Regions from separate parts of the Weizmannia sp. CD-2023 genome, predicted to be linked through region 1. Evidence: riboswitches for the same ligand, from Rfam matches in the RefSeq annotation. Region 1 holds a riboswitch; the other holds the start of a gene.
What was found. A riboswitch is a leader RNA that binds a small molecule or an ion and turns the genes downstream of it on or off. The one in region 1 is predicted to bind lysine.
Positions count from the first base shown of each region.

Region 2: another riboswitch for lysine. It lies ahead of P9687_RS13570 (amino acid permease); the one in region 1 lies ahead of P9687_RS12170 (aspartate kinase).

Region 1 is NZ_JARTJQ010000082.1:11,911-20,958, forward strand. Features, by position in the region: gene trxA (thioredoxin) at 73-387, shown strand; gene uvrC (excinuclease ABC subunit UvrC) at 493-2,265, shown strand; lysine riboswitch at 2,368-2,545, shown strand; gene P9687_RS12170 (aspartate kinase) at 2,682-3,911, shown strand; gene P9687_RS12175 (YslB family protein) at 3,944-4,408, opposite strand; gene P9687_RS12180 (succinate dehydrogenase cytochrome b558 subunit) at 4,837-5,445, shown strand; gene sdhA (succinate dehydrogenase flavoprotein subunit) at 5,517-7,268, shown strand; gene sdhB (succinate dehydrogenase iron-sulfur subunit) at 7,341-8,108, shown strand; gene P9687_RS12195 (acyl-CoA thioesterase) at 8,206-8,682, shown strand; gene P9687_RS12200 (helix-turn-helix domain-containing protein) at 9,042-9,048, shown strand, end outside.
Region 2 is NZ_JARTJQ010000087.1:51,886-60,933, forward strand. Features, by position in the region: gene P9687_RS13545 (ABC transporter substrate-binding protein) at 441-1,514, opposite strand; gene P9687_RS13550 (ABC transporter permease) at 1,511-2,320, opposite strand; gene P9687_RS13555 (ABC transporter permease) at 2,324-3,115, opposite strand; gene P9687_RS13560 (ABC transporter ATP-binding protein) at 3,112-4,212, opposite strand; gene P9687_RS13565 (helix-turn-helix domain-containing protein) at 4,239-4,781, opposite strand; lysine riboswitch at 5,239-5,432, shown strand; gene P9687_RS13570 (amino acid permease) at 5,532-7,022, shown strand; gene P9687_RS13575 (peptide MFS transporter) at 7,371-8,864, shown strand; gene P9687_RS13580 (hypothetical protein) at 8,953-9,048, opposite strand, start outside.

The DNA of each region.
Region 1 (9,048 bases):
TCGCAACATATGATAAAGGATGATATACTTATCCCAAGCAGTAATAGTTTGATTTAGGAGGGTTCTTTCAATATGGCAATTACACATGCTACCGACGCGACTTTCGAGCAGGAAGTCAGCCAAGGTTTGGTATTAACGGATTTTTGGGCAACATGGTGTGGTCCGTGCAAAATGATTGCACCGGTACTTGAAGAAATTGATGCTGAAATGGGCGACAAGGTGAAAATCGTCAAAGTAGACGTGGATGAGAATCAGGAAACGACCAGCAAATTCGGCGTCATGAGCATTCCGACCCTTGTTCTCATGAAAGATGGCAAACCGGTCGACAAAGTGATCGGTTACCAGCCGAAAGAAGCTTTGCAAGAATTAGTGAACAAACATTTATAATACAATAAATGCGCGGCTTCAAGCCGTGCGCAAATGCATTTTAAAATCCGGGCCGGCTGTGGTCCGGGTTTTTTACAGAACGCAGGATTTTGAGGTGAAGAGAAATTGAACGAGACGATCCGCAATAAACTTGCCCTCCTGCCCGCCCAACCCGGCTGCTATTTAATGAAAGACAGACAGGGGACCATCATTTATGTCGGGAAGGCCAAAATTTTAAAAAACCGTGTCCGCTCTTACTTTTCCGGTTCGCATGACGCAAAAACGCAGCGGCTTGTCAGCGAGATCGAAGACTTTGAGTATATTGTCACTTCTTCCAATATTGAAGCCCTTATTCTTGAAATTAATTTAATCAAAAAGCATGACCCGAAATACAACATCATGCTGAAAGATGATAAAACATACCCGTATATTAAGCTGACCCATGAACGCCACCCGCGTCTGATCACCACCCGGAAAGTGAAAAAAGATAAAGGCAAATATTTCGGCCCGTATCCAAACGTGCAGGCGGCCAATGAAACAAAAAAGCTGCTGGACCGGTTGTATCCTTTGCGGAAATGCACCAATATGCCGGACCGCGTCTGCCTTTATTACCATTTGGGCCAGTGTCTTGCGCCGTGCGTCAATGAGGTGAAAGAAGAAACATACAAAGAGATCACCGATCAAATTACCCGCTTTTTGAACGGGGGTTACACGGAAATCAAAAAAGAACTGGAAGAAAAAATGCATGAGGCTGCAGAAAAGCTTGAATTTGAGCGGGCAAAAGAATACCGTGACCAGATCGCCAATATTGAAATGACGATGGAAAAACAGAAAATTACAATGACGGATTTTACGGACCGCGACATTTTCGGCTACGCAGTGGATAAAGGCTGGATGTGCGTCCAGGTCTTTTTCATGCGCCAAGGAAAGCTGATCGAACGGGATGTCTCGCTATTTCCGTCTTACGATGAGCCGGAGGAGGAATTTTTGAGCTATTTGGGGCAGTTTTACGCCAAACCGGAACATATTAAGCCGAAAGAAGTGCTGATTACGGAAAAAGCAGACCGGGAACTGGCGGAACAACTGCTCGAAATCAAAGTGCTCCAGCCGAAAAAAGGCCAGAAACGGGAACTCGTGTTAATGGCCGAGAAGAACGCAAAGATTGCATTGAAGGAAAAATTCGCGTTGATTGAACGGGACGAGGAACGAACGATCAAAGCCGTTGAAAATCTTGGCGAAAAGCTCGGCATCTACACGCCGCACCGGATTGAAGCGTTCGATAATTCGAATATCCAGGGGACAAACCCGGTTTCGGCGATGGTCGTGTTTGTGGACGGTAAGCCGGCAAAAAAAGAATACCGCAAATATAAAATCAAAACAGTGGAAGGACCGGATGATTATGAATCGATGCGCGAAGTGATCCGCCGCCGTTACATCCGTGCCCTAAGGGAAAACTTGCCGCTTCCGGATCTCATCATTATTGACGGCGGAAAAGGGCAAATTGACGCGGCAAGGGATGTGCTTGAAAATGAGCTCGGGCTTGAGATCCCGATCGGCGGCCTGGCAAAGGATGAGAAGCACAATACATCGCAGCTTTTGTTCGGCAACCCGCTGGAAGTTGTGCCGCTCGGGCGGAACAGCCAGGAATTTTACCTGCTTCAGCGCATCCAAGATGAAGTGCACCGGTTTGCGATTACCTTCCACAGGGAATTGCGCGGAAAATCCGCTTTTCAATCGGCGCTTGACGATATTCCGGGCATCGGGCCGAAACGGAAAAAACAACTGCTTCGCCACTTTGGCTCCTTGAAGAAAATGAAACAAGCAAAGCTGGAAGAATTTGTGGAAGCGGGCATCCCGCGTCCCGTATCCGAAGCATTAATCAAAAAATTACAAGAATAACCTGGCAGGGTTTTTCTGTATATGGTATAATCATGATAATTTCATATGGCAAGCTTTGTTTCAGACTTTCGGGAGCGGTCATCCCGGCGTCCGGCAAAGCCGTTACATGATAGAGGCGCAAAACTTAAGAGTAAGGAACGGGAGAAGATTGGGCTTCCGGGATCGTTTCTGAAAGGAAGTTTTGCCGAAGTGAAAATGGTCTCAATGCCGTTTTTGCTGGTTCTGTACTGAAAAAGTCCGGAACTGTCAGGATGAAATGTCTTGGAGCGCTATCTCACAGGAATGACTGCGTACCCGCGTATGCAAAAGCGATGAGATATCCGTTCTCATTGCTTTTTTTAAATGGGCGCCAAGTTGCTTTGCTTTCACTCTGACAGCCTCATTTTACTTATAAACTGCAGAAGGTGGCGGAGTTATTGGGAATCATTGTTCAGAAATTCGGGGGAACTTCGGTTGGAAATGTGGAAAGGATCCGGAATACGGTCAACCGGATTATTGAAGAAAAGGAAAAGGGCCATGATGTTGTCGTCGTTGTTTCCGCGATGGGCAAAACAACGGACCAGCTTGTCGGGCTTGCAAATGAACTTTCTGCGTATCCTGCAAAACGCGAAATGGATATGCTGCTTTCAACCGGCGAACAGGTGACGATTTCGCTTGTCGCCATGGCACTGATCGATCAAGGCTACGATGCCGTTTCTTATACCGGATGGCAGGCCGGCATTATAACGGAACCCGTGCACGGAAACGCCCGGATCACGGAAATCCGGACTGAAAAAATCAAATCCCGTCTGGCAGCCGGGCAAATTGTAATCGTCGCCGGGTTTCAGGGCATCACCCCAGAAGGCGAAATTGCGACACTCGGTAGGGGCGGCTCAGATACAACGGCAGTGGCGCTTGCAGCAGCGCTTCATGCGGACCGCTGCCTGATCTACACGGATGTAACCGGCGTGTTTACGTCCGACCCGCGCTATATTCCGAATGCCCGGAAGCTTAAGGCTGTATCCTATGATGAGATGCTTGAACTGGCGAGTCTCGGGGCGGGCGTTTTGCATGCAAGGGCAGTGGAGTTTGCCAAAAATGCGGCTGTGCCGCTGATCGTTTGTTCGAGCCTTGAAAGGGAGGAAGGCACGTTAATAGAGGAGGAAGTTTCGGTGGAAAAAAACTTAATTGTCCGCGGCGTTGCATTTGAAGATGGCATTACAAGGGTGACCATTTTCGGACTGGAAAACGGCTTCCGCAATTTGCCGGATATTTTTACGACACTGGCGGAACACCATATTGATGTCGATATCATTATCCAGAACCAGACAGCGGACCATAAAACGTATTTATCTTTTTCGATAAAAGATAAAGATCTGAAAGAAACGGCCGATCTTTTGGAAGCCGGGAAAGAAGCCCTCAGCATTGACCATTTTGAAACGGAAACCGGCCTCGCAAAAGTGTCCATCATCGGTTCGGGCATGGTTTCCAACCCGGGCGTTGCGGCAAAAATGTTCCAGGTGCTGGCAGACCACGGCATTGCCATTAAAATGATCAGCACGTCCGAAATCAAAGTGTCCACCGTTGTCGATGCAAAAGAAATGGTCCGGGCCGCCCGGTGCCTGCACGAAGCATTTGAACTGGATGCAGTGGAGCAAAATATATGAAAATATGAAAAAGCAGGGGAGCCCCTGCTTTTTCATATTGATTCCCCGGCCGGGTCTTTCGCATCCCACTGCACGGTGATCCGGACTTTTTTTGCTTTTTTTGCAACTTCCTCAACAGCTTCCGTGATCAGTTTTTTCTGCATCTGGTACTGCTCGGCTAAAAAACCGGCTTCAAGCTTGAATGTCGGCTCTTGACCTGCGCCCATATCCAGCTGCCGTTCAATCATCGGCCCGGATAACTCAAATTCGATATGATATTTCTCTTCTTTTTTGATCGATAACGTTCCCCAGCCGGCTTCTTTGAAAAAAGAAACCATTTCTTCATAGGTAAGCAGCTGGAATTTTCTTGCCAAATGTTTTCCGGCCCAGTATAGAATATCCGGTGTTTCCTTGCCGAGTATATCCGGAATTAATATATTACGCAACAGCTCATATCCGAATGCGGGCACCATTAGCTGTTCCGCAACGGTTTGTTCATTTCCGCCAGAAGATTTCACGCAATTCCCCTCTTTCTATATGCTATATTATATACAAAATAAAACCGGACTTAAAAGCATTTTTTGAGTGTACACAAAAATAATGGGAACTTTTTTTCGCCGGCTTCCGCGTCACATGGGGAAATTATGCCGGTTGCGGTAAAATCCGATGAAAAAAGACAAGCCTTGGATAAAAATTCCTTTTTTATGCAAAAGCATATGGCAAAAGAGCTATACTGAAAAAATTTTAAAAAATGGGAGAAAGACTGACAAATATGACAAATAAACGGTATTTTCAGCGCAAATTCGTGAATGCGTTTCCTTGACGCGCCCATTTGTCGGGAGTACAATAAAACTGTCACATAATTGTTATAAAATATTTATGCGGGAGGAAGCAATGCAAAATTTGTCTTCTTTGCATAAATTCACACTACAAAGGGGGATACAATGTGGCTGGAAATCGAGAGTTTTATAACCGCAAACTGCATTCTTTGCTGGGTGTTATACCCATCGGCTTATTTTTAGTCATCCACTTGACCGTGAACCACTATGCGGTAAACGGTGCTGCTGCCTTCAATAAAGCAGCCGGTTTTATGGAAAACCTGCCGTTTCTGCTTTTTGTGGAAGTAGTGTTCATTTATTTGCCGCTTTTGTTCCATGCAATTTACGGCTTATATATTTCGTTTACGGCATCGAGCAATGTCGGCACGATGGGCTACTTCCGGAACTGGATGTACCTTTTGCAAAGAATCAGCGGTGTGTTGGTCCTGATCTTTCTCGTATTTCACATCTATGAAACACGCATTCAAATGGCGTTTGGCAAGGAATTGAACTTTGATCTGATGGCAAATCTATTAGCAAATCGTTGGATGCTCGCCTGGTACATAATTGGGACAGTGGCTGCCGTTTTCCACTTTGCCAACGGTCTCTGGTCGTTCCTGGTCAGCTGGGGCATTACACAGTCACGCCGGTCACAGCAAATTTCCACATATGTGATGGTTGTGGTCTTTGTGCTGCTTTCTGTTGTCGGCGTCAGGGCTTTATTAGCATTTGCATAATGAAAAGATTCGAAAAATAGCAGTTTACTGGTTTGTAAGAGGCATCAAGTATGAAGAGGGAGTGAATCAAGTTGGCTAATGGCAAAATCATTGTTGTCGGCGGAGGGCTTGCCGGTTTGATGGCGACTGTAAAAATTGCAGAAGCAGGCCGGCAGGTTGATCTGTTTTCGCTAGTGCCGGTAAAAAGGTCGCACTCTGTTTGCGCACAGGGCGGCATTAACGGCGCTGTCAATACAAAAGGGGAAGGGGATTCGCCATGGATCCACTTTGACGATACGGTATACGGGGGCGACTTCCTTGCCAACCAGCCGCCGGTAAAAGCGATGTGCGAAGCGGCGCCGGGGATTATCCACCTGTTTGACCGGATGGGCGTCATGTTCAACCGCACGCCGGAAGGGCTTTTGGACTTCAGGCGTTTCGGCGGCACCCAGCACCACCGGACAGCATTTGCAGGCGCAACAACCGGTCAGCAGCTTTTATACGCATTGGATGAACAGGTAAGGCGCCATGAAGTGAACGGGCTTGTCACGAAATACGAAGGCTGGGAATTTCTTGGCATTATCAAAGACGATGAAGGCATTTGCCGCGGCATCGTTTCGCAAAACCTGACAACAATGGAAATCAAAGCTTTTCCTGCGGATGCCGTCATTATGGCATCGGGCGGCCTTGGCATTATTTTCGGGAAATCAACCAACTCGATGATCAATACCGGCTCGGCGGCTTCCATTGTATACCAGCAAGGCGCAACGTATGCGAACGGCGAATTTATCCAAATTCACCCGACTGCCATCCCGGGCGATGACAAACTGCGGCTGATGAGTGAATCCGCACGTGGGGAAGGCGGGCGCATCTGGACGTACAAAGACGGCAAACCGTGGTATTTCCTGGAAGAAAAATATCCGGCATACGGGAACCTCGTGCCGCGCGACATTGCAACCCGTGAAATTTTCCATGTCTGCGTGGACTTGAAACTCGGCATTAACGGCGAGAACATGGTTTATCTCGATTTGTCGCACAAAGACCCGCATGAACTGGACGTAAAACTGGGCGGGATTATTGAAATCTATGAAAAATTCGTCGGCGATGACCCGCATAAAGTGCCGATGAAAGTGTTCCCGGCCGTCCACTATTCCATGGGCGGATTATGGGTGGACTATAAACAGCATACGAGCATTCCGGGGCTGTTCGCAGCAGGCGAATGCGACTACTCGATGCACGGCGCGAACCGCTTAGGGGCAAACTCCCTGCTTTCTGCCATTTACGGCGGGATGGTAGCCGGCCCTGAAGCTGTCAACTACATCGACGGGCTTGAAAAGAGCACGGATGCACTGCCGTCAACCGTCTTTGAACGTGCTGTCCAAGAACAGGAGAAAAAATGGAACGATATTTTGTCGCTTGACGGAACCGAAAATGCCTATGTGCTGCATAAAGAACTGGGCGAATGGATGACAGACAATGTGACGGTTGTCCGTTACAATGACCGTCTGAAGAAAACGGACGAAAAGATTCAGGAATTAATGGAAAGATGGAAAAATATTAATGTTGTAGATACATCGAAATGGAGCAACCAGGCGGCTTCGTTTACACGGCAGCTGTATAACATGCTGCAGCTGGCGCGCGTCATCACGATCGGCGCTCTGAACCGCAATGAAAGCCGCGGTGCCCACTATAAACCTGATTTTCCGGACCGCAACGACGAAGAATGGCTGAAAACGACGATGGCAAATTATGACCCTGTGAACAATGAACCGGTCTTCAGCTATGAAGATGTAGATGTATCGCTGATCAAACCGCGCGTACGCGACTACACGAAGAAGCACTGATTCGGATCGGGCAAAAACGGATTTTTTCCGGCTTTTGCCCGGGTGATTTCATAAGGAAAGAGGAGAATAAGGATGGGTGAACAAAAAACCGTTACATTTATCATACAACGCCAGGATAATCCGGAATCAGAACCATATGACGAAACGTTTGAAGTTCCGTACCGGCCGAATATGAATGTCATTTCGGCCCTGATGGAAATCCGCCGGAATCCGGTCAATGCCAAAGGGGAAAAAACAACACCTGTTGTTTGGGAAATGAACTGTTTGGAAGAAGTTTGCGGTGCCTGTTCCATGGTGATTAACGGCAAACCACGCCAGGCTTGTTCAGCGCTTGTGGACAAACTGCAGCAGCCGATCCGCCTTGCCCCAATGCGGACATTCCCGGTTGTCAGAGATTTGCAAATTGACCGCGGCCGCATGTTTGACTCGCTGAAAAAAGTGAAAGCTTGGATTCCGATTGACGGCACTTACGACTTAGGGGAAGGGCCGCGCATGCCGGAGAAAAAAAGGCAGTGGGCTTATGAACTGGCAAAATGCATGACTTGCGGCGTATGTTTGGAAGCCTGCCCGAATGTCAACAGCCGTTCAAACTTTATCGGGCCAGCGCCGCTTTCGCAAGTACGGTTATTTAATGCGCACCCGACCGGCCATATGAACCGCGATGAACGACTTGAAGCGATCATGGGTGACGGCGGTCTTGCCAATTGCGGCAACTCGCAAAACTGTGTACAAGCCTGCCCGAAAGGTATCCCGCTGACAACATCCATCGCAGCATTAAACCGTGAAACAACCATCTATATGTTTAAAAAATTCTTTGGCAGTGACCATACGGTTGACTAATGCCAAAAGTGCCACATCAAAGCGGAAACAGTAGATGTGGCACTTCTTTTCAAATAAAAAATGAATGGTTGTTCACTCATTAAAAGGAGGTATCCCATTGAAAAAGCACATCTCTTATATTGATGACTGGAACGCCTGGGAAGAAGGATTTTCCTATTATCTCCCGGTCACGGTCCGTTTTTCTGAAACCGATATGTTTGGTCACATGAACAATACGGTTCCGTTTATTTATTTTGAACAAGCGCGGATTGAATTTCTCCAGCAACTCGGGTTTATGGGCGACTGGGCAAAAAAAGGCACCGGCTCCATCCCGGTCGTGGCGGATTTGCAGTGTGATTTTTTACAACAGGTTTTTTTCAATGACAAACTCCGCATTTATGTAAAAGTCTCAAAAATCGGCAACTCGTCCGTCGACTTGCACTACATGGCGAAAAATGAAGCGAATGAAATCTGTTTTACCGGGCGCGGGACAATGGTGCAGATCTCGGTCACAACCGGAAAAGGAATACCGTGGACTGCGGAAGAAAGAGCGAGGTTCGCCGACCCGCAAGCCGCCGTCTCATCCGTCAACTGAATGAAAGTAACCCGCCATAAAAAATAAGCTTAAGTGTTTACGTTGAGGACTGTTTTTTAGCGGAGAAAAGAGCGGCAATACTTGGTATATTTTATTGCTTTTACAACACTTGTTTGCCTGTTTTGCCATCTCCGGCCAGGACATAAATAGAATCTATATCTGCCAGTTTACAATGCCGGATAATGTTTCGTTTGCCTTTCATACAGAAAGGGTTCCGGCATCCGCCCTTTTTTTCGGATTTGTGCTGTTCCTTGCCTCGTCAAGTCACTCCCGGCCGCGCAAGAACATAAGATATCGTGACAACCAAAATACCCATCCCCGCGGTTTAGAGCTGGCGAAGGCAAGGAGGGTTATCATAGTTGAAGG
Region 2 (9,048 bases), on a different contig from region 1:
TCAAACCTCCAAAAAGACATTTCGACCACTACCCAAGCCACTTTTGTCCTTTTGAACCCTCCAAAAGGACATTTCGATCGCTACCCGGATTCCTTTTGTCCTTTTGAGCCCTCCAAAAGGACATTTCGATCACTGCCCGGGTTCCTTTTGTCTTTTTGAGCTCTCCAAAAAGACATTTCGACCACTACCCAAGCCACTTTTGGCCTTTTGTAACCTCCAAAAAGACATTTCGAACACCAACCAAGCCGCTTTTGGCCTTTTCAAACCCCCAAAAGGACATTTCGAACACCAACCAAGCCGCTTTTGGCCTTTTCAAACCTCCAAAAAATATCTCAATCACCACCCGAGTGATGTCTGTGTCCGCTTCAAAAGACATTCCGCCGGTTATTTTCGCCCGTGATCAACTTGAAAGCCGCCCCGCGCATCCGGGACGGCTTTCGTTATTTGGTATGCATTTTAAATTCCAAAAATAGCTCATTATAGCGGGCGAGTTTTTTCTTGCCAAGGTTTTTATATACTTCCAGTTTCTTTGTGAGTGCAGCATCCGGATAAAAACGGCGGTCGCCGGAAATCGATTTTGGCAAAATCTTCAGAGCCGCTTTGTTCGGCGTTGAATAACCGACATACTCGGCGTTTTGCGCGGCGTTTTTCGGATCGAGCATAAAATTGATAAACTTCAGGGCGCCATCCACGTTTTTCGCTGTTTTCGGGATGACCATGTTGTCGAACCAGAGATTGGAGCCTTCGCTCGGCACAACATAGTTCAGCTTTTTATTCTCTGACATGATCTCAGCCGCATCCCCCGACCAGACAACCCCGAGCGAAGCTTCTTCATTGGCCAGTAGCATCTTGATTTCATCGCCGACGATCGCTTTCACATTCGGCATCAGCCGGTCAAGTTTTGCTTTTGCCTGCTGCAAATGTTTTTCATTCGTATCATTCAGCGAGTAATGCAGGCTGTTGAGCCCCATCCCCATCACTTCGCGGGCGCCGTCCACAAGCAGAATCTGATTTTTCAAATCGGGATCCCACAGGTCGTCCCAGCTTGTAATTTTTTTGCCACCGAGCATACTTGAATTATACACAATCCCGACCGTCCCCCAGAAATAAGGCACTGAGTATTGATTTTTCGGGTCAAACGGCAAATCCATAAAGCGCGAATCGATATATTTCAAGTTCGGCAGCTTCGAATGATCAAGCGGAATCAGCAAGTTCTCCTTTTTCATCTTTTCGATCATATACTCGGATGGAACCGCAACATCAAACGTTGTACCACCCTGGGAAATTTTGGTCATCATGGCTTCGTTCGAATCGAAAGTTTGATAAATGACTTTGATGCCGGTCTGCTTTTCAAATTTCTTAATCAAGGCGGGATCGATATAATCCCCCCAGTTGTAAATCGTGAGCGTATTTCCGCCTGCATAGCCTTCCGTTTGGTTCATGCGCCCAGCGAGAAATTGCAGGGCAAGGGCGACAACGATTATCGCAATAAAAACACGCAGCAGCTGTTTCATCTTTTAACCCCCATTCCGTTCGTACGGGCCTGGCGCTGGTTCACGAGGTAGTACCCGATCACAAGGATAATAGAGAAGAAGAAGAGCAGCGTTGACAGCGCGTTAATCGTGAGTGAAATCCCCTGGCGTGCCCGCGAATAAATTTCAACGGAAAGCGTCGAATAGCCGTTGCCGGTGACAAAAAAGGTGACGGCAAAATCATCGAGCGAATACGTGAGCGCCATGAAAAAACCGGCAAAAATACCGGGCGTAATATACGGGAGAATCACCTTCGACAACACATCCCACTGGCTTGCCCCAAGGTCGCGCGCCGCATCAATCAAAGTCGGGCTCATTTCCTGCAGTTTCGGCAGCACCATCAGCACAACAATCGGAATGCAAAAAGCGATGTGCGAAACGAGAACGGATGTAAACCCGAGCTTGATCCCTGCAATCGTAAATAAAATCAGGAACGATGCACCGATAATAACGTCAGGGCTTACGATCAGCACATTATTGAGCGAAAGCAGCGCATTTTTCGTTCTTCTTCTTTTCACAAACCGGATCGCGAGCGCCCCCATCACACCGATCACCGTTGAAATCGCGGATGCGAGTAGCGCAATCACAAGCGTGTTGATGACAATGATCATAAGGCGCGTGTCCTGGAACACTTCCTTGTACCATTCCCATGTAAAACCGCTAAATTCATGCATGTTCCCTGCTTTGTTGAACGAATAATACATTAAATAAAAGATCGGTGCGTAAAGGACGATAAACACAAATATCAGATATAAGTTTGACCATTTCCATCTTTTTTTCAACTTCATCCCTCACTTCCGGTTGCCAGTCACAATCATAATGACGACCATGGCAATGATCAAAAAGACGGCGATCGTAGACCCCATGCCCCAATCCTGTGTGACAAGGAAATGCTCCTCAATTGCCGTACCGAGCGTAATGACGCGGTTTCCCGCAATCAGGCGCGTAATCATAAAGAGTGACAGAGACGGAATAAAGACAGCCTGGCACCCTGATTTGACACCGTCCAGCGTGAGCGGAAACACAACGCGGCGGAACGTGGTCCATTTCGAGGCGCCAAGATCGCGCGCCGCATCCATAAAGACCGGGTTCAGTTCTTCAAGCGCGTTATAAATCGGCAAAATCATAAACGGGATAAAAATATAAGTAGACACAAACAAAAAGCTGAAGTCTGTAAATAAAATCTGCTTTTGCCCAATGCCCATCCATTCAAGAAACGAGTTGGCCGGGCCGAATGTGCCGAAAATCCCAAGAAACGCATACGCTTTTAACAACAAATTGATCCATGTCGGCAAAATGATTAATAAGAGCCAGAGCTGCTTATGCCGCGATCTTGTCAAAAGATAGGCCGTCGGATACGAAATCAAAAGCGTAAACGCCGTAATCAAAAACGCATACCAAAAAGAGCTCAGCGCCATTTTCAAATAAACAGGCGTAAAAAATTTTTCATAGTTGACAAGCGACAAATGCCCTTCAATATCAAAAAAAGAATAATAGAGAATGAGCAAAATCGGCGCGATTACAAAAAGAAGGATCCACAGCAAATACGGAACGAGATAAAAAGTGCGTGCATTTACTTTCATGGCCGGACCTCATCGTACGCTTCCAGGCGCCGGTCGAATTCCTCTTCTGTTTCGCCGAATCTCATCACGTGGATCGCTTCCGGTTCAAAATAAAGGCCGATCGTATCCCCGACTTTTGCTTTTTTTGTCGAGTGGACAAGCCATTCATTTCCCTCTTCATCGTAGCAACAAATTTCATAATGGACGCCGCGGAACAGCTGCGTATCCACCCGCACTTTCAAGTTCCCTTTTTCCGGTGTCGTGATTTCTAAATCTTCCGGGCGGATGACAATTTCAACCGGCTCGTTCGGATGAAAGCCGCGGTCAACGCATTCGAACGCACGGCCGTTAAATTCCACAACAAAATCCTTGATCATTTTTCCCGGAAGGATATTGGACTCGCCGATAAAGTCCGCGACAAAGCGGTTGATCGGTTCATCGTAAATATCGGTCGGCGTACCGCTCTGCTGGATTTTCCCGTTATTGATGACAAAAATTTCATCGCTCATCGCAAGCGCTTCTTCCTGGTCGTGCGTGACAAAAATAAACGTAATGCCAAGGCGGCGCTGCAGTTCACGCAGTTCATACTGCATCTCTGTCCTTAGCTTCAAATCAAGCGCGGAAAGCGGTTCGTCCAGCAAAATCACTTCCGGTTCATTGACAATCGCGCGCGCAATCGCAACACGCTGCCGCTGCCCGCCTGACATTTCGCTGATTTCCCGGTTTTCATAGCCTTCCAGATTCACAAACTTCAAGGCTTCTTTTACTTTTTGTTCAATCACAGCTGCCTTCATTTTTTTAATGCGCAGCCCAAATGCGACGTTTTCATACACATTTAAATGAGGAAATAGCGCATAATCCTGGAAAACGGTATTGACCTGGCGCCGGTTGGCTGGCACGTCATTCACGATTTTTCCATTGATGTAAATATTTCCTTTTGTCGGCGCAATAAATCCCGCAATCAGGCGCAAAATCGTTGTTTTTCCGCAACCCGACGGTCCGAGCAGAGTGTAAAATTTTCCGCGTTCTATTTCAAAACTGACGTCATCCAAAATAGCAGGGTCATCGTCGTATTGTTTTGTGACATGTTCAAAACGAATGATGATATCGCTGTTCATTGCTGTCCTCCTCTTCTATGTTCAGCTTACAGATACGATTCCGTGGCAACCAGTACAAGCCTGGACCGGCCTTCCGCGTCATTCAGGATCTGATGCTCATCGGATGCATGATAATAAATGGCTTCTCCGGCTTTCGCACGGTACAGGCGTTTGCCAAGCCGCACCGCAATCCGGCCTTCCAGTACATAGGCAAAGGTTTCCGATAAAGAAGGTTCAAACGTTTTAAACTCCCCTTTTTCCTCAAGCGTAAGCAGGATCGGTTCCATTTCCTTTTCATTCGATTCCGGGACGAGCCACTGGATTTTATAACCGCGCTCTTCATCGAGATAATCGGTCTGGTCTTCTTCCCCGTATACGACCTTTTGTTCACGCTCTTCTTCATCAAAAAATTCTTTCGGCGTGCAGCCGAGTACTTCCAATATATTAAAAAACGTGTCAATCGAAGGGGAGCTTAAATCCCGCTCAAGCTGGGAAATATAGCCTTTGCTTAAATCCGTACGCTCTCCAAGTTCCTCCTGGGTGAGTCCTTTTTTTAACCTTAAGTTTTTAATTTTTTTCCCGATCTCCATCATAAAACCTTCCATTTTGTTTAGCATTTGTAAACTCAAAGGCAAGGAAGTTTTGTTTTGTTAAACTTTAAGTTTACTTTCATATGTATTATACAAAAAAGCAGGCAGATGTAAAGGTTTTTTTGAAAAAAACACAAATCATGGCTGTCCCCCTGCTGTCTCGGCTCCCCTCCTTTCCAGCCGGTTTATGAAAACGAACAATCCCACTCGGGCGTTTTCTTACAGAGAGGCAGATGTTTGTAAAAATAAGCCCGCATATAAAATATGGCCGCGCTGTTGCCTGCTGCAAAAAGTCAATCATGCAAACTGGCGCCGGGCTTGACGTAAAAACTGAAATCCATTTTATATAACACCTATTTTTGCCACCCCGTTCTGCTGCCTTTTCTATTGATTTTCCCTAAAAACATAACTATAATAATATGTAAATCAAATTGAATAAAAAAATCCTCATCAAATCCGGTGAGGTAGAGGTCGCAGCTTTTATGAGTAAATCGGACGAGACACGGGTAAAGTTTAAGACTCCGGTTGAAAGGAAAAGCTGCCGAAATGTGGTGCCGGATCCCGCGGTGCCATGTTGGGGCTGTTTCCGAACAGGAACAGAACTGTCACATATGCGATTCCCCCTCGCATATGTGTTGAGCTATCTTCGGAAGGTTGATGGAGGGTATACGCTTTGATGCCGCGTCTCCACGACTGCGGCATTTTTGTTTATTCCCTGCTCCTTCCTATATAAAAAGGAGTGTATCAAGGATGGATGACTTCTATCATGGGCAAAGCACTACAGCTGGAGCGGTTCCCGTTACGAAAAAGGGTGAAGTGACAAAACTAAAGCGAAAATTAAAATCCCGCCACCTGACCATGATTTCCCTCGGCGGATCAATCGGAACCGGGCTTTTTCTGGCAAGCGGCGGGGCAATCCACAGCGCGGGGCCGGGCGGGGCGCTTCTCGCTTATGCCTTAATAGGCGTCATGGTGTACTTTTTAATGACAAGTCTTGCGGAAATGGCCGCCTACATGCCGGTTGCAGGCACCTTCAGCACGTACGCGACGAAATTTGTTGACCCGGCACTTGGATTTGCGCTTGGCTGGAACTATTGGTATAACTGGGCGATCACGATTGCGGCCGAATTATCGGCAGCAACCATTATCATGAAATTCTGGTTCCCGCATACGCCTTCGATCGTGTGGAGTGCGGCCTGCCTTCTCATCATGTTCTTATTAAATTATTTATCTGTAAAAGGGTTCGGGGAAGCAGAATACTGGTTTGCAATCATAAAAGTCGTGACCGTCATTGCCTTTATCATTGTCGGCGCACTGATGATTTTCGGGATTATGGGTGGAAAAGCAATCGGCTTCCATAACCTTACGATTGCAGACGGCCCGGTCCACGGCGGATTCCTGGCCGTACTCGGGATTTTTATGGCAGCCGGGTTTTCGTTCCAGGGAACAGAACTGCTCGGGGTTGCGGCCGGTGAAAGTGAAGATCCGGAAAAAACCATTCCGCATGCTGTGAAATCTGTTTTTTGGAGAATTTTGCTTTTCTATATTCTGGCGATTTTTGTCATCGGCCTGCTGATTCCGTTCACGGATTCGAGACTAACCGCCGACGACATTACGATGAGCCCGTTCACAATTGTATTTCAGCGTGCCGGCATTGCCTTTGCTGCTTCTGTCATGAATGCGATTATTTTAACGGCTGTTCTTTCTGCCGGCAACTCGGGTATGTACGCGTCAACGCGAATGCTCTGGGAACTGGCGCGTGACGGCAAAGCGCCGAAATTCCTCGGAAAACTGAATAAACGCGGGGTACCGGTGAATGCACTGATTGTCACTGCGCTTGTCGGAACGGTGGCTTTCCTTGCATCTTTCTTCGGTGACGGGGCAGTGTACAACTGGCTCCTGAACGCATCCGGCTTATCCGGCTTTATCGCCTGGCTCGGGATTGCCATCAGCCATTACCGGTTCCGCCGTGCATATGTGGCGCAAGGCAAAGCGTTGAGCGACCTGCCTTACCGTTCGAGATGGTTCCCATTCGGACCGCTATTTGCGTTTGCCGTTTGTACGGTCGTCATTCTCGGGCAAAACTACCAGGCATTTCTGGGAGACCATATTAAGTGGGAAAGCGTGTTTGTCTCGTATATCGGCCTGCCCATCTTTATTGCCGTATGGCTCATTTATAAATTTGTGAAAAAGACAAAAGTCGTTTCTTTACAGGAATGCGATTTTAACCGGGAATCCTAACGGAAAAACCTGCGGTGGCTGCCGCAGGTTTTTACTTTCATCAGAAACTTACTTTTAACATAAATTATATGAAATTTACCTTTATTTTAATTTATGAAAACGTTTCCTTTATCTAGGAAAAAAATTCATTTTAAATATTTTCCTAGCTCAGAATCCTTTATTTCATGCGGATTCCAGCCTTTTTTAACAATGACGCACACAAATTTGCCAAAAAATTAATCTTTATTTTTTTCTCATTTTACGTTAATATTTTATCTATCGCATTCATTCCCCGAAAAAACCAGCACTTATTTTTCAGTTAATTTCACAAATTATGCCAATATGTGATTTTTACAAGGAGGCAATGGCATGTCAACAATCGACAAGAAAAAAGTTCTGGAAACTGTTCCACAGACCGGATTTTTTGGTCATCCAAAAGGGTTGTCGACTTTATTTTTCCTAGAGTTTTGGGAGAGATTCTCTTACTACGGGATGAAAGGGATTCTGATTTACTACATGTATGACCGCCTGTCAAACGGCGGGTTGGGATTGGACCCGACAACAGCCGCATCGATTGCTTCGATTTACGGCGCGCTTGTTTATATGTCGGGGATTATCGGCGGCTGGATTTCAGACCGTCTGCTCGGTTCCGCCAAAACCGTTTTTTACGGCGGAGTGCTGATTATGCTCGGGCATATTGCGTTGTCCTTTCCGGGAGGGTTCCCGGCGCTGATCGTTTCCATGGTGCTGATTGTGCTTGGGACAGGCTTGTTAAAACCAAATGCCGCTTCAACCGTCGGGGAATTGTATGATGAAAAAGACTTGCGGCGCGATTCCGGTTTCAGCATTTACTACATGGCGGTTAACCTCGGGGCCTTCATTGCGCCGCTCATTGTCGGAACAATCGGTCAGGGGTACAATTACCATCTCGGCTTCAGTATTGCAGCGATCGGAATGTTTTTCGGTTTGATCGCATTCACCATGTCCAGGAAGAAAAATCTTGGGCTTGCCGGCTCTGTTGTGCACAACCCGTTGAAGCCGGAAGAAAGAAGATCGACTTTCACCAAAATCGGCGTAGGAGCTGTCGTCCTGATTATTTTGCTGGCGATTACCATTCCGACACGGATTTTAAATCTGAACAGCTTTATTACCATCGTCAGCATTTTAGGATTTTTGATTCCTGCCTGGTACTTCTTTATGATGTACTTTAGCAAAAAAACATCGAAAGACGAACGCTCACGCATTTTGGCTTATATTCCTTTATTTATTGCTTCCATCGTCTTCTGGGCGATTGAAGAACAAGGCGCGAGTTTGCTCGCCGTCTATGCGGACAAGCGGACACAGCTGAATTTTGCCGGCATTCATATTTTACCGTCCTGGTTTCAGACATTGAATCCGCTGTTTATCGTCGTCTTTGCGCCGGTTTTGGCTTCGCTTTGGGTGAAGCTGGGAGACAGGCAGCCGTCTACACCGGTTAAATTTTCGTTTGGGCTTATCCTTGCTGGTTTGTCCTATATGGTCATGATGGCCCCGGCTTACTTTAACGGCTCTTCGTCGCTCGTGAGCCCGCTCTGGCTTGTATTGAGCTACTTCCTTGTCGTGATCGGGGAACTTTGCTTGTCACCGGTTGGTTTGAGTGTATCGACAAAGCTGGCGCCAGCCGCATTCTCGGCGCAAATGCTCAGCCTCTGGAACTTGTCTGATGCTGCGGCCCAAACGTTGAACGCCCAGCTTGTCAAACTGTACAGCGCCAACCATGAAGTGATCTACTTCGGCGGCGTCGGCCTTGTTTCGGTCATTTTGGGCATATTCCTGCTCCTCTACGCACCGGTTATCAAACGGCTGATGAGAGGGATAAAATAATAGATGAAGTGATGAAAAACCGGGGCATTGATCCCCGGTTTTTTTAATGGATTTGCTGGTATGTGCCGTGTAACAATTGGAGTGGATACTAATCGATTGGGGTAAGCTTAACCGTTGCTTCTGTCTGGACGGTGTAGCCGTCATACACCATAAACGTATAGGAAGCTTCGCCATTTACGCCAAG